2 regions of the Marinobacter sp. NSM genome follow, and region 1 is predicted to be linked to the other one. Evidence: riboswitches for the same ligand, from Rfam matches in the RefSeq annotation. Region 1 holds a riboswitch; the other holds the start of a gene.
What was found. Region 1 has a riboswitch for cobalamin ahead of ACTZWX_RS06875 (ribonucleoside-diphosphate reductase subunit alpha). Riboswitches for the same ligand answer to the same signal wherever they lie in the genome.
Positions count from the first base shown of each region.

Region 2: it holds a riboswitch for cobalamin, as region 1 does, so the genes downstream of both, ACTZWX_RS05590 (TonB-dependent receptor domain-containing protein) here and ACTZWX_RS06875 (ribonucleoside-diphosphate reductase subunit alpha) in region 1, are expected to answer to the same signal.

Region 1 is NZ_JBQTCK010000002.1:614,775-622,706, reverse strand. Features, by position in the region: gene ACTZWX_RS06875 (ribonucleoside-diphosphate reductase subunit alpha) at 1-1,986, opposite strand, end outside; cobalamin riboswitch at 2,177-2,374, opposite strand; gene ACTZWX_RS06870 (DUF3047 domain-containing protein) at 2,554-3,216, shown strand; gene ACTZWX_RS06865 (FmdB family zinc ribbon protein) at 3,277-3,630, opposite strand; gene fmdA (formamidase) at 3,636-4,868, opposite strand; gene ACTZWX_RS06855 (AAA family ATPase) at 4,970-6,013, opposite strand; gene ACTZWX_RS06850 (aliphatic amidase) at 6,029-7,075, opposite strand; gene urtE (urea ABC transporter ATP-binding subunit UrtE) at 7,249-7,932, opposite strand, start outside.
Region 2 is NZ_JBQTCK010000002.1:326,503-334,434, reverse strand. Features, by position in the region: gene cobU (bifunctional adenosylcobinamide kinase/adenosylcobinamide-phosphate guanylyltransferase) at 1-199, shown strand, start outside; gene ACTZWX_RS05610 (histidine phosphatase family protein) at 183-782, opposite strand; gene cobT (nicotinate-nucleotide--dimethylbenzimidazole phosphoribosyltransferase) at 787-1,845, opposite strand; gene cbiB (adenosylcobinamide-phosphate synthase CbiB) at 1,960-2,919, shown strand; gene cobD (threonine-phosphate decarboxylase CobD) at 2,916-3,980, shown strand; cobalamin riboswitch at 4,020-4,212, shown strand; gene ACTZWX_RS05590 (TonB-dependent receptor domain-containing protein) at 4,371-6,200, shown strand; gene ACTZWX_RS05585 (cobalamin-binding protein) at 6,230-7,120, shown strand; gene ACTZWX_RS05580 (FecCD family ABC transporter permease) at 7,190-7,932, shown strand, end outside.

The sequences.
Region 1 (7,932 bases):
AAACTCGACCGCTTCCGGGCTGGTGTAGGGCAGGCCCAGTTGGTAGAGGGCATCCTGGAAGCCCATCAGGCCCAGGCCCACGGGGCGGTGTTTGAGGTTCGAGTTCTTCGCCTGGGGTACGGCGTAGAAGTTGATGTCGATGACGTTGTCGAGCATGCGCACGGCGGTGGTCACGGTGCGTTCAAGGCGTTGTACGTCCAGCTCACCGTTGTGAATGTGGGCAGCCAGGTTGACCGAGCCCAGGTTGCATACCGCGATTTCGTCGGCGCTGGTGTTCAGGGTGATTTCAGTACACAGGTTGGAGCTGTGCACCACGCCCTGGTGCTGCTGCGGTGAGCGCAGGTTGCACGGGTCTTTGAAGGTGATCCAGGGGTGGCCGGTTTCAAACAGCACGGTGAGCATTTTGCGCCACAGCTGTTTGGCGGGGAGTTTTTTGAACAGTTTGATCTTGCCCTGCTCCGCCAGCGCTTCGTAATGCTCGTAGCGTTCCCGGAAGGCGTTGCCGTAAAGGTCGTGCAGGTCTGGCGCATCGCTGGGGGAAAACAGGGTCCAGTCCCGGTCTTCGCGCATGCGTTCAATCAGCAAATCCGGCACCCAGTTGGCGGTGTTCATGTCGTGGGTGCGGCGGCGTTCGTCGCCGGTGTTTTTGCGCAACTCCAGGAATTCTTCGATGTCCAGGTGCCAGCTTTCCAGGTAGGCACACACGGCGCCTTTGCGCTTGCCGCCCTGGTTCACCGCCACGGCGGTGTCGTTGACCACTTTCAGGAAGGGCACTACGCCCTGGCTCTGGCCGTTGGTGCCTTTGATGTGGGAGCCCAATGCCCGCACCGGGGTCCAGTCGTTGCCCAGGCCGCCAGCCCATTTACTCAACAGGGCGTTGTCTCTGATGGCACCGTAAATGCCTTCCAGGTCATCGCCGACGGTGGTCAGGTAACAGGACGACAACTGGGAATGGCGGGTGCCACTGTTGAACAGCGTGGGTGTGCTGGCCATGTAATCGAAAGATGACAACAGGTTGTAGAATTCGATGGCGCGGGCATTGGGGTCGTCTTCCCGCAGGGCCAGGCCCATGGCGACGCGCATGAAGAATACCTGGGGCAGTTCCAGGCGCGCCTTGTTCCAGTGCAGGAAGTAGCGGTCGTAAAGTGTTTGCAGGCCGAGGAAACCGAACTGGTGGTCGCGCTCGGGGATGATCGCCGCACCCAGGCGTTCCAGGTCAAAAGCGGCCAGGGCTTCGTCCAGCAATTCGTAGCGGATACCGGCGTGGATGAACGCGCTCAGGGCCTGTGGATAAACCTCTGCCAGCGGCTGGTTGCGGGGCAAGTCCAGGGCCTCGGCGGCTTCCAGGCGCAGCTGCTCCAGCAACAGGCGGGCGGTGACGGCGCTGTAGTCCGGTTCCTGCTCGATACGGCCACGGGCGGTCATCACCAGGGCAGAGAGCACTTCGGTTTCTGCAATGCCGTCGTACAGGTTGCGCAGGGCTTCGTCGACCAGGGATTCGCCGTCAATGCCGTCCAGGCCGGTGGCGGCCTGTTCTACCTGCAGCTTCATCAGGCCCAGGTCCAGCGGCGCCACGCTGCCGTCGGCTTTTTTCACGGTCAGGTGCGGGTGCGCTTCCATGGGCTCTTCGATGGCGCGCTTGCGGGCGTGCTCTTCCCGGTAGAGCACGTAAGCCCGGGCCACCTTTTGCTCTTCGGCACGCATCAGGGCCAGTTCCACCTGGTCCTGGATGTCTTCAATATGCACTTTGCCACCGGCTTTCAGGCGCCGGCTGATGGCTTGCACCACCTGTTCGGTTACCCGGTGCACGGCATCGTTGATGCGGGCCGAACCGGCGGCTTTGTCGCCTTCCACGGCCAGGAACGCTTTGGTCACAGCCACACCAATTTTGGCGGGATTGAATCCAACCAGGGTGCCGTTGCGTTTAATAACTTGAAGGGATTGGGTATCGGCGGCCGGGGCTTCGGCCAGAGCGGTGGCAGACATGGGGCTTCTCCTTGTGCACGCGTTGTTAGTGCAACCTTCGCGTTCACAGGAGAAAAGGCACTCTGGCCACGGACGACACGGACTTTCACGGACAAAAAATGGGGCTGCCATCTTTTGAATATTTGTAGTCCGTGGGTATCCGTGTCGTCCGTGGCCAATAATCCTTACCTGCTCACCTTGAAACGCGAAGGTGCAGTGTCTATCCCTGGCAGGTCTTCGGACTCAGGGGCGTGAACCTGTTGGTTCGGCCTTGCGTGGCGACTTCCCGGCGCTTGCCAGTGTCTTGATGCCACGCTCGTTCCCCAATACCGCTGCGCGTCAGTTCCGGATTCTCACCGGATTCCCGACTACCTTTACGAGTGAAGTGATCAGAGAATGATCACAACATATGGTAGTCAACCAAGGATTTGGTCACTATATACGGACTAATAGCCACTGACAAGGCACTTTATTGCAGGCCCGCTGTCTGCCACTACAGTGGCCCGAAAACAAAAGGACAAGTCTATGAAGCGTTCATCACTGGCAGGCACTGCATGGGTGTTGGCTCTGCTATTGGTCAGCCCGGCGATGATGGCACAAGCGCCTTTACTGCAACCCTTCTCCACCATGAGTTCATTATCTGATGGTTGGGAACCTCTGGAATTTCCCAGAATCGACCGGCACACGCGCTACGAGCTGGTCACGGACGACGGTGTTCAGGTGGTCAAGGCGACTGCTGATAACAGCGCCTCCGGCCTGATTGCCCGATTGTCGTTAGAACCCGGCGAATCGCTGATTCTGCGCTGGCAATGGAAGGTGTCCAATGTGTTCGACCAGGGTGATGCCCGGAAAAAGTCCGGCGACGACTACCCGGCGCGAATCTACGTGGCCTTTGAATTTCAGCCCGACAAAGCAGGCTTCTTTGAACGGGCCAAGCGCAAAACCGTGGAGGTCATGTTTGGCGAGTCCCTGCCGGGTAATGCCCTGAACTACATCTGGGCCAACCGGCTACCAGAGCAATCCATTGTCGCCAATGCCTTCACCGACCAGACCATGATGGTGGCGGTCAATTCCGGCCCGGAGCAAACCGGTGAGTGGGTCACCGTGGAGCGGGATATTGTGGCGGATTACCGGGAAGCGTTCGGGGAGAACCCCCCGCGCATTGTTGGCGTGGCCATTATGTCAGATGCGGATAATACCGGTGAACGGGCAACAGCGTGGTATCGGGATCTGGTGCTTGAGCAGCCCTGAATTGTGGATCGAAAAAAGGCCCCGTATCGGGGCCAAACACGTGAAACGTCGAACCGGTTGTCAGTGGCTGATCATCCACGGCCGCATTGAGGGAAACATTTTCTTACCGTCCGCGGTGTAGAACAGCATGGATTTGCCCGGCTTCGGTGAGCCACAACCACAACTTCGGCTGTGTTCCTTGTCGTGTGCCCTGCGATCGGCAGTCGAAAACATTGGTTCGTGTTTCGAGCGCTCGTTCCGGTCCTGAGCCGATCGTTTGGCCGGGTCCATGGCGGCAATCTCCGGGGGCAGCAATATGACTCGGGGTGACAGCGCCTGACAGGTCGGGCACTCCGCCGGCTTGGCACAGTCTTCCATGGTGGCCAGCTGGTGGAACAACCCGTGTTCCCGACATTTGTAGTCATACACAGGCATGTTGGTTACTCCTTGTCTTTCGACAGAGGCACGTCCATGCCGCCACTGACTTTCTTCTGTGGGCCATCCGCTGACGGGTTGATGTCGAAATCAAAGATGCCGGTTGGCAGCCAGAGCGTTGCACAGGCGTTGGGAATATCAACCACACCGCTGATATGCCCCTCCACCGGCGCACACCCAAGGATCGCGTAAGCCTGTGCCTTGCTGTAGCCGAACTTGGTCATGTATTCGATGGCATTCAGGCAGGCCTGGCGATAGGCCACATGCACGTCCAGATAGTGCTGGCCGCCCTCTTCATCCACCGAGATGCCCTCAAAGATCACATAATCGTCGTAGCGGGGCTTGATGGGGCTGGGCTTGAACACCGGGTTCTTGATGCCGTATTTTCGCACGCCGTCTTTGATCAGGTTCACCCGCAAGTGGATCCAGCCGGCCATTTCGATGGCCCCACAGAACGTAATCTCACCATCCCCCTGGCTGAAGTGCAGGTCGCCCACAGACAGTCCCGCGCCGTCTACGTAAACCGGGAAATACACTTTGGAGCCACGGGAAAGATCCTTGATGTCGCAGTTGCCGCCATGCTCCCTCGGTGGCACGGTTCGCGCGGCCTCAGCGCCAGCCGCCTTGGCCTCGTCCCCTCTCATCTGGCCCATGTGGGCCGTTTCACCGTTAGGCAGAGTAGCCAACTCCGGCACACGGTCAGGGTCCGTTGCTACCAGGCCCGCTTCCCGCTTATTCCATGTATCCAGAAGTTCCTTGGAAGGCAGGCAACCAATCAGCCCTGGATGTATCAACCCGGCAAACTCCACGTTAGGAATGTGCCGTGACTTGGTGAACATGCCGTTGAAGTCCCAGATTGATTTCTGGGCTTCGGGGAAATGTTCCGTCAGAAAGCCACCGCCGTTCTGCTTGGAGAAGAAACCGTTGAAGCCCCACTGGCTCTCCTCAAACGTACCTATGTCCAGAATGTCGACTTCCAGCAGGTCACCCGGCTCTGCGCCTTCGACGCCAATGGGGCCCGACAGGAAATGCACCTGGCTGAGGTCTACATCACGCACGTCGTCGGCGCTGTCGTTGTTCTTGATCTGGCCGCCGGTCCAGTCGTAACACTCCACGATAAAATCGTCACCGGGTTTAACGGTGGCCACCAACGGAATATCCGGGTGCCAGCGGTTGTGGACTTTGTCGTTCTCGTAGGCCGATTTATTCAGATCGATCTTGATGATGGTTTCAGCCATAGCGGGCGCTCCTGTACATTGGCTTGTCTGTTTGAATAACGCCTCTACTATCGGCTGCACGGCATGCCGGGGGTATTCGCCAAATACCCCCGGCGCCTACGTCATTCGACGTATTGGCGAACCTTTATCTCGCCGTTTTCAATGTCTGCGGCGAACTGCTCCGCCTCAGGATGGGCCAGCAACGCCCGCGCAACCGCCGGCTCCAGACGCTGGCGAAATGCCCGTAACATCTCCCGTGCGCCATAACGGCTGTCGTAGCCTCGGCAGAGCTCCCGGCGCAGATTCTCGGACAGAGTCAGTTCTGCATTTTTGCGGGCCAGGCGCTTGTTCAGCCCCGCCAACTCGATATCCAGCAGCGCGTCCAGCCAGTTGTCGGTGAGGGTGTTGTAGTTCAGGATCTGATCAATCCGGTTAAGAAACTCCGGATCAAAATGGCGCCGAAGCGCAGCATCCCGAATGGTTTCGCCAGAGCCGGGTGACAGCCCCAGCCATCGGCGCCAGCCTCGCTGATAGCGGTGATGGTGAGCCTCCGCATCCAATGCGCCGGCGTTACTGGTCATGAAGATCAGGGTATTGCGGAAGTCGATTTCCCGATTGCCGGAGGGGAATACCAACCGGCCAGTATCCAGCACATTCAACAGGGTACGGACTACTTCCTTGCTGGCCTTTTCAATCTCGTCGAACAACACGATGCCGGGCTTGCTGAACGAGCCCTGAACCTTGTCCAGATCGAACAGGCTATGGCCTTCCTTGCTGCCCACGTAACCTGGCGGTGCGCCGGTGAGCGCCGCCGAATAATGTTCCTGTGCCAGGGTATTCATATCGATGCGGCACAGGCCATCGCGGTGGCCATGAATGGCCTCGGCAATCAGCCTTACGGTTTCGGTTTTGCCCACACCGGTCGGGCCAAGAAACAGGTGCACCGCCAGCGGCCGGTTGTCCTCACCGATGTCGGCTTTTACCCGCACCAGCATCGACTCCATCGCCGTGAGCGCCTCATCCTGGCCCACAATGTTTGCTCGCAAACGGGCCATCACAACCTCAGGCTCGAAGCGAAACCGGGAAGCACGAACCGGGCCTGAAGCGGCCCGGTTCTTGTCGTTGGTCTCCCGGTTGGCTTCCAGCCGTTCGTTGATAAACGGCATATGTGCCTCCCGGGCTTAAGCCCCTGCGGATTTTTCCTTGCCGTCAAACGGCAGCTCGCCCACCGGGCACTCAGCCGTGCCCACGGTTTTGCGGGTCATGGCTTCGACATTCTCCTGCGCCTTCTGCGCATCCATCACCCAGGTGCGGTAAAACTCAAACGGGCAATCGGCAATGCCCTTGTCGCCATCGCCGGAGGCATGCACGCCGGTGTAACCCCGATGCAGCAGCTTGAACAGATGGTTCTGGGACTGATCGTTCTGGCGGGCATCGCGAATCTGACTGACCGAGAGCTGGGCATACTGAATGCCCATGTCTTCCTCACCGCACTCGCCAAGAGTACGGCCATCAAACCCGATGATCGCGGAATGGCCAAAGTAGGAATACACACCATCAAAACCACTGGCGTTGGCCACAGCCACATAGCAGTTATTGGCCCAGGCCATGCTCTTGGCCATCATGATCTGCTGCTCCTTGGCCGGGTACATATAGCCCTGGCAGCGCACAATCAGCTCCGCACCCTTCATGGCACAATCCCGCCAGATCTCCGGATAGTTGCCATCGTCACAGATGATCATACTGATCTTCATCCCCTTGGGCCCCTCAGTCACATAGGTGGTGTCGCCAGGGTACCAGCCCTCAATCGGACACCAGGGAATGCACTTGCGGTACTTCTGAACAATCTCGCCTTCATTGTTGATCAACACCAGCGTGTTGTAAGGCGCCTTGTTGGGGTGATCCTCATGCCGCTCCCCGGTCAGGGAAAACACCCCCCAGGTATTGGCCTCACGACACGCCGCCGAGAAAATCGCCGTCTCGTCACCTGGGATGGCTGCAGCGGTGTCCATCATCTCGTCGTTGTCGTACATGATCCCCATGGTGCTGTATTCCGGAAACACCACCAGATCCATCCCCGGCAGCCCCACCTTCATACCTTTGATCATGTCCGCAATCTTACGCGCGTTGTCCAGCACCTCGGCCTTGCTGTGCAGCCGAGGCATCTTGTAGTTCACCACCGCCACACCGACGGTATCGTTACTGCTGGAAATATCACCGTGTCTCATTCTGCTTGCTCCTCACCGCATAGCGGTTGTCACCCATGTCCGGGCCGATGGGGCGGGGGCAGCCTTCCGAAACCGTATGCGCCAGGGATGGCGCATCCGAGCCTACATGGACGTATTCACGGCGTGTTTCGGAAGGCTGCCCCCGCCTCAGCGGCTTGCACCAAACCCCAGAATTAAACGGCCAGATAACTGGCAATCTTGTCCTGATCCGCCTCCTCCCGAAGCTCCTCGTGAACAATCTCCCCCTTCTCGATCACCAGAATCCGGTCCGCCGCATCCATCACAAAACTCAACACCTGCTCCGACACCACAATCGACAACCCTCGCTCATCGCGAATCCGCCGAAGAGTCTTGGCAATGTCCTTGATGATGTTGGGCTGAATACCCTCGGTTGGTTCATCCAGCAGCAACACCTTGGGCCGGGTGGCCAGCGCCCGGGCGATCGCCAGCTGTTGCTGCTGTCCACCAGACAGGTTGCCACCCCGGCGATGCAGCATTTCCTTCAGCACCGGAAACAGCTCGTAAAGATCCTCGGGGATCTTCTTCTCCCCGACAGCAGCCAGGCCGGTCTCAATGTTCTCCTTCACGGTCAGAGTCGGAAAAATCATCCGGCCCTGGGGTACAAAGCCGATCCCTGCCCTCACCCGCTGGAAACTCTTAAGGTTGGAAAGATCCGCACCATCCAGCTGGAGCTGCCCACCTCTGGTCGGCGTCATACCCACCAGGGACTTCATCAACGTGGTCTTGCCCATACCATTGCGGCCAACCACGGCAACGATCTCATTCCTGCCAATCTCAAGGTCTAGGTTCTCAATGATGTTGCTCTGGCCGTAGGCCACCGAATGTTGTTTGACGCT
Region 2 (7,932 bases), 290 kb from region 1:
CCTGACTGCCGTGGAAACCTATCCGGGCCCGTTGGTGATCGTCACCAATGAGGTAGGGCTGGGCACCATCGGCATGGACCCCCTCACCCGTCGCTTTGCCGACGAGCTGGGGTGGCTCAACCAGGCACTCGCGCAGCGCTGTGATGAGGTGGTGATGTCGGTGGCTGGTCTGCCACTGACCCTCAAGACTGGTGGCTGACCAGGCTGCGGAAGGTGCCAAACTCGGACTGGTCCACCTGAATCCGGCTGCGGCAGGCATAGGGCACGGAAAAACCAGCAAACGATTTCTCCAGGGGAATGCCCAGCACGTTGGCCAGCACCATGCGAATAACGCCACCATGGCAAACCATCAGGATACGCTGGTTCGCAAGTTTTTCCTGCCAGCGATCAAGCCCGAGAGTGACACGCTGGTAGAAGTCGGTAATGGCTTCACCTCCGGGCGGGTTGGAATTTATGGGATCCTGCCAGAAGCGGCTGAGATGGTCGCCATAACGTTCCTGGACCTGCCGCGAAGTTAACCCCTCCCAGTCACCAAATCCGATTTCCCGCAGGTCATCTTCGATGTGCAGGGGAATCCTGCGTCTTTGCGCGAGCTGTTCTGCAAACTGGCGGCACCGCGTCATCGGCGAGCTGACAATGGCATCCCAATGGTCGTGATCGTGCACGGCGGCTTCCATCTGCTGCCAGCCGACGGGGCTCAGCGGGTCGTCCTTGCTGCCCCGGAACTTTTGGCCACCCTCGGGTTCGCCATGGCGTATCAGGTCGATTACCGTGGTTGTCATGGTTCTACTCCCCGGATTTTCCGCTGATGCCGGCATCAGCAAAGCTGGCCATGTTGTTATGCAGTGCGCAGGCTGCCCGAAGCAAAGGCAGGGCAACCGCGGCGCCGCTGCCCTCACCCAGGCGCATGCCCAGGTCCAGCAGTGGGGTCGCATCAAGTGCTTCAAGCACCGCGTCGTGACCAGGCTCGGCAGACCGGTGCGCAAACATGAGCCAATCGCGCGCTCCGGGTTGCTGTTTAACCGCCACAAGCGCGGCGGCCGAGACGATAAAGCCATCGACCAATACCGGGATCTTGCGGGCTGCGCAGCCGAGGATGGCACCGGTCAACGCCGCAATCTCGAAGCCGCCGAGGGAAGTCAGCACAGACAAGGCATTTCGGTCGTCGCCATGCCGGGCCAGTGCTTTGGATACCACCCGGGTTTTGCGAGCGACCCCCTGGCTATCAAGGCCGGTGCCCGGCCCTACGAGCTTCCCGGGTGGCAGGCCAAGCAATGCGCAGGCGAGTGCGGCGGCACTGGTTGTGTTGCCGATGCCCATGTCGCCACCGATGAACAACCGGCATCCGGCGTTGGCCGACCGCTCGGCTGCCTGGTCGCCACTGGTCAGTGCAGCAGCTACCTGGCCCGGGCCAAGGGCGGGTGTTTCGGCCATGTTGGCGGTACTGGGGCCGATAATCTGGTGAATGACGCCGGGGAGCATGGGTACCTCGCCGACCGTGCCCAGGTTCACAACTTCCAGGCTGGCGCCGAGTTCCCTGGCCATTACGCTGATGGCCGCGCCACCGCCAGCGAAGTTGGCAACCATCTGGGCGGTGACCTCCTGGGGAAAGGCGGAAACACCTTCAGCACATACGCCATGATCACCGGCAAACACCACCATGCGGACAGGATCAACGGTTGGCTTGTCTGTGCCGTTCAGGGCCGCCAGGGTAATCGCCAGCTGCTCCAGTTGCCCGAGAGAGCCTGGCGGTTTGGTCAGAACCTGCTGTCGCGCTGCGGCAAGTGCGGCGTGTTCGGCTGAGGGGGTGGGGGGCGGTGCTAGCCAGCTTTGAGGCAGGGCCATGACGATGATTCCTTGTGGGCGGAAAACCGAGGATGGTCTTACCGTGAGGCGAAGGTGTCAAGATCAGGCTCCACTCGGTTAGACTTGCCAGCATCTGATTCATGGAGCCCACATTTGGAAACGTTTCTGGTTGCGGTGTTGGTATGTGTCGCGGCGGTTGCACTGGACTGGCTGGTTGGTGAACCGCGCCGGTGGCACCCTCTGGCAGGCTTTGGCCGTTGGGCCTCGGTGGCGGAAGCTGGCCTGAATGGCCAGCCGCAGGCCGCAGCAAGGAGCCTGTGCCTGGGTGCGCTGGCAACCGCAATCGTCGTCACGCCGGTGCTGGCACTGGCTGTAGCGCTGCAATTCTGGCTGGCCGGCTGGCTATGGTTGGTGGCTCAAGTGGCCGGCGTATGGCTCGCAATGTCGTTACGGGGGCTGGCGGAACATGGCCGAGCGGTGTCCACGGCATTGACTGCGGGTGACGGTGACCAAGCCAGGAGAGCGGTAGGGTGGATTGTCAGCCGGGATGCAGCGGCGCTGTCCGACGAGGGGGTGGCCGCAGCTGCCTCGGAATCCATGCTGGAAAATGGTGCCGATGCGGTGTTCTCAAGTCTGTTCTGGTACCTGCTTGCCGGGCTGCCGGGTGTGGTTTTGCACCGATTGATCAACACCCTGGACGCCATGTGGGGCTATCGCAACTCCCGATTTCTTTACTTCGGTCGGTTTGCCGCCAGGCTGGATGACCTCATGAACTGGCTGCCTGCCCGGCTGACTGCCCTCACTTACGCGATGTTGGGAAGTACCCGGGTGGCGCTCCGTTGTTGGCGTACCCAGGCAAGAACCTGGGATAGCCCCAATGCCGGGCCAGTGATGTCGGCCGGGGCGGGCGCCCTTGGTGTGACCCTCGGTGGACCGGCGCCCTATGCCAACGGCATCAAGGAACGGCCAGTGTTAGGTCGTGGTCCCGGGGCCTCGGCAGCGACAATCGAAGGTGCCATTGCCCTGGTACAGCGTGGGGTAATGCTGTGGTTGTCGGTGCTGTTCATCCTCGCCCTTGCCGGCAGCTGGTTGGTGCCTGGAGGTGCAGGATGACGGCCTTCGACCTTCCTGAATCCCCGGAGCATGGCGGGCGGTTACAGGCTGCAATACAGCGTTGGGGCATTCCCCGCGAGCAATGGCTTGATCTGTCCACCGGCATCAATCCGGTACCCTGGCCGGTTCCGGCCATTCCACCGGAGGTATGGCAACGACTGCCAGAGCCGGACGATGGGCTGGAAGAGATCATCCGTTGCTGGGCAGGTGCGCCCGAGCGTGCCAGCTGCCTGCCGGTGGCGGGATCCCAGGCGGCGATCATGGCCCTGCCTGCCGTGCGTGCCAGGATGCATGGTGTTGGTCGGGTGGCGGTGCCCGTGCCGGGATATCGCGAGCACGGTCATGCCTGGCGTCGCGCCGGTTTCGAGGTGGTGGCGATTCCTGAGCAGGCAACAGAACAAGACGATCTGACCTGGCTGGATTCTGTGGATGTTGTGGTGTGGTTACAGCCGAATAATCCGACCGGGCAGCTGGTCGATCCGGCCTGTCTCCTGCTTTGGCAACAACGATTACAGGCACGTGGGGGCTGGCTGGTGCTTGATCAGGCCTTTGTTGAGGGAGAGCCCGGGTTCGGGTTGGAACCCTGGGCGGGTGGGCCGGGTCTGATACTTCTGCGATCACTGGGCAAGTTTTTCGGCCTGGCCGGGATTCGCGCCGGGGCAGTATTGGCCAGCCCGGAACTAACCCGTGCGCTGGCTTTTGAGTTGGGCCCCTGGACCGTCAGTGGCCCGGCGCGTTATCTGATGGCAAGGGCTCTGGCCGACAGGGCATGGCAGGTGGAGGCGCGAGGCAGGCTGCAGACGTCTCGGCTGCGGATGGACGGCGTGCTCAGGACATCTGGCATGCCAGCAGCTACTGGTACGTTGCTGTTTCGCACAATCCATCACGAAAAGGCAGCACAAATAGCGGACGAGTTGGCCCGTCGTGCCATCCTGGTCCGGTGGTTTGATGAGCCGTCAGCCCTGCGCTTCGGTTTGCCGCCTGATGAGACCGGTTGGCAACGTCTGGGAGGTGCGTTGTCTGAATTAACATATCTCATTGACCACCCCCACCCTGGTTGATAGTCTTGCCCGCAATTTCAGGTGCTCTGAGCGTTCCAACCGGGCTGGCGATAGTCCGGCGAACGCAGTGAGTGAAACGGGAAGCCGGTGAGAGCCCGGCGCTGCCCCCGCAACGGTAATCAGGTGAAAGGCAATCCAATGCGCCACTGTGCCTATGGCATGGGAAGGTGATTGCCCCGGAGCATCCGCTCTACCTGGAAGCCCGGAGACCGGCCTGGAATTTGGAGCCCATGAGTTCCAGACACCTACGTTGCGGAGGGCAGCGGCGGTGGGTGAACCGGCCAATGCAATTGATCGACGCCCCTCCACCCTCCGTCAATACAGACATTTCTCCTCCGCATTAATCAGTATCAACCGCACGGGTGAGTGCGGTGCGAAGCGAGTGAAGAAATGAAGCGGTCCAAAGCCTTGTCTGCCCTTGTGTTCATACCTTTTGCTCTACCGGCGACTGGTTCAGAGTCTGAACCCGCCCCGGATACTCTCGAGCCTATTGTTGTAACTGCCACGCTTGGCCCCCGTACGGTGGGAGAAAGCCTGTCTTCGGTGACGGTCATCGAAGAAGAATCCATCCGTCGCGAGGCGCCTGCCGAATTTACCGATCTGCTGGCGGCGCAGCCCGGCATTGATCTGGTCACTAACGGGTCATTTGGCAAGAACACCAGTGTATTCACTCGTGGCACCGCGAATGATTCCACGGTCTTTCTGGTTGATGGGGTGCGCCTTCGCTCTGCTACCAGCGGTGGCGCGCCCTGGCAGTATTTTCCAGTTGATCTGGTCGAGCGTGTGGAAATCGTCAGGGGCCCCCGCAGCGCACTCTATGGCGCTGACGCGGTAGGCGGTGTCATTCAGGCATTTACACTGGATCCAAAGCACGGTAATCGAGGGTGGGTTGAAACCGGAGCAGGCAATTTCAACACTCAGAAAACCAGTGCTGGCGCATCGGCGACTCACGGCGCAACTCGGTTCAGCCTCAGCGGGCTGCACAAGGAAACCGATGGCACCAGAATAGTGAAAGATGGCGAGGACAAAGGCTTTCGCAATACCGCCGGCGTCGGGCGTGTTGTGCATGAATTGCCGAGCGGAGGAGAGGCCAGTCTCGTCATAATGCAGTCAGAGGGCAATACTGAGTTTGACGGTGGCAACACGGATTTTATGATCCGGACCGTCGGCGTCACATTGAATACTCCTGTCAGTGATTATTGGGCGACGTCCATCCAGCTTTCCGAATCTGCTGACGAGCAAGAAAGCTTCCGCAGTGCCGGCGATTCTGTATTCAACACCAAAACCCGAACCGCACGATGGGAAAACACTTTCACCGCAGGCGTGCACGAGCTCGCAGTCGGGGGAGAGCTGCAATCCGACGAAGTGAAAAGCACCATCGAGTTCGATGAGAACAGTCGCACCAATGCCGCGTTATTCACCCAACTGCGCTTAAACTTCGGCCCTTCCGATATTCAGTTATCCTTTCGCGGCGACGACAACGAGGCCTACGGTCGACAGGAAACCGGGGGCATTGCCCTTGGTCACTCGTTTGACCGCGCCCACCGGGTACGGGTGAGTTATGGCACCTCGTTCCGGGCGCCTACGTTCAATGATCTTTACTATCCTTTGGAGATATTCGATTTCGGTGGCAGTTATGCCGGCAACCCGGACCTCAAACCGGAGGAAGGAGCGTCCGTGGAGTTGGGGGTTAGCGGTCGTTACGAACACTGGTACTGGGATGCCGCTCTTTATCAACTGGACGTAGAGAATCTGATTGAACTCCAGAGCATCAGCGGTGATCTCCGGCCTGCCAACGTGAGTGAAGCCCGTATTCGTGGCGCGGAGCTGGCCTCCGGTCTGCGTTCGAATGGTTGGGATCTTGGGGTCAAACTCACCTTGATGGATCCGCGCGACCGTGAGACGGATAACCGTCTGCGTCGTCGCAGTCACCAATCGCTGAGGGTTGACCTGGACCGTCAAATGGGTGCCTGGAGCCTGGGAGGTACCGCTCTGGCCAGTGGTTACCGCTACGATGATGCTAATAACCAAAATCGTTTACCGGGCTACGTCACCTTCAACCTTCGTGCAGGGTGGGAATTTGCTCCGGACTGGACAGCACGGCTGACGCTTCAGAACGTTACGGATAAGGAATACGCGACGGCAACCCGATTTGATGGTTCAGGATACCTGGCGGCGGGCACCGCAGGGTTTCTTTCGGTTCGCTATGACTTCCGATAAAACTGCATAATCTTGCCGGGGAGGCGCCAGTGGGAAAGCTTAAGGGTGTGAGCATACTGCTCGGCTGGATGCTGTTGGCATCTCCGGCCCTGGCATCCTATGTCTGCGCCACGGATGATCTGGGCGAGGAGATATGCCTGGAACACCCGGCAAAACGTATTGCCGCACTTTCGCCTGGGGCGACAGAACTGGCATGGGCGGCGGGCGCCGGTGACCAGGTGGTTGCCGTGGTGGCTTACAGCGATTATCCGCCGGCAGCCCGAGAGGTCGCTTCAGTGGGTAGCCATACCCGCATGGATATGGAACGGCTGCTGGAGCTGCAGCCGGATCTCGTGATTGGCTGGGTAACCGGGAACCCGACGGAGCAGCTGGTCACACTCAAGGATATGGGCGTCCCGGTGTTCTCCATTGAGCCCCGGAGTTTTGAAGCTGTCTCCAACACCATTGAGCGCATCTCCATACTGGCAGGTACTGAAGCAAAAGGCTTTGCAGAGGCAGAGCGATTCCGTCAGGGCATTGCCGACTTGCAAGGGGCGTACGCCAAGGCTGATCCGGTGCCGGTATTTTACCAGGTTTGGGATGAGCCCCTGATGACGGTCAACAGCCAGCACCTGATCGGTGAAATGATTGAACTTTGCGGTGGTGATAACGTGTTTGGTCAGCTGGACCGGCTAGTGCCGAGGATCAGTGCGGAAGCGGTGATTGCGGCGAATCCCGAGGCCATTCTGGCGGGTGGAATGGGTGAGGAGAATCGCCACTGGCTGACGCGCTGGCAGGCATTCCCCAGCATCACTGCGACAGAGCGAAACAACCTGTTTTTTATTCCGCCGTCACTGGTTCAGCGACCGACTCCGAGAATGCTTGAGGGAACGCAATTGTTTTGCGAGAAACTGGAGGTGGCCCGTGGCCGACGGCCCTAGTGGAGTAGCGGTGTGATACGCCCGATCACCCTGCCCCTTGCCATTCTGGCCGTAGCCGGGCTGATCGCCATGTTGATGTCGGTTGGTATTGGCAGTGTCGCAATTGCACCTGCGGATGTGCTGTTGGTGTTTCTGGGTGAGGGCTCCAACCTGCACCGCACTCTGATTCTTGAGCTCCGGCTACCCAGAACGCTGTCGGCCTTTGCCACCGGAGGTCTGCTGGCGGTGGCCGGGGCATTGATGCAGGTGCTGCTGCGTAACCCGCTTGCCGATCCCTATGTATTGGGGCTGTCCGGGGGTGCCGCCGTGGGGGCATTGCTGGCGATGTTGGCGGGGCTCGGCGGCGCGGTTATCTCCGGTTCGGCCTTTGCCGGTGCCATGCTGGCCACCTTGATGGTGTTCGGGCTCGCCCACGGCACCGGCAGCTGGACGCCCTCCCGCCTTTTGCTCACGGGGGTTGTGGTGGCGGCTGGCTGGGGCGCGGTCATTACCTTGATGTTGTCTATCAGCCCGGCCAGAGAATTGCCGGGCATGTTGTACTGGCTAATGGGCGATGTGTCCTACGCCAGGGCGCCCTGGCCGGGGCTTGGCGTGCTGGTGCTGGTCTGTGCGCTGGTGGTGCCTCTTGGCCGCAGTCTGAATGTATTGGCCCGTGGCCCCATGCAGGCTGCAGCCCTGGGGATCTCAGTGCGCCCACTGGAATGGCTGATTTACATACTGGCCAGCCTGCTCACGGCCACGGCGGTGACCATGGCCGGTAGCATAGGCTTTGTAGGGCTGGTGGTCCCGCATATGCTCCGGTTGGTGCTTGG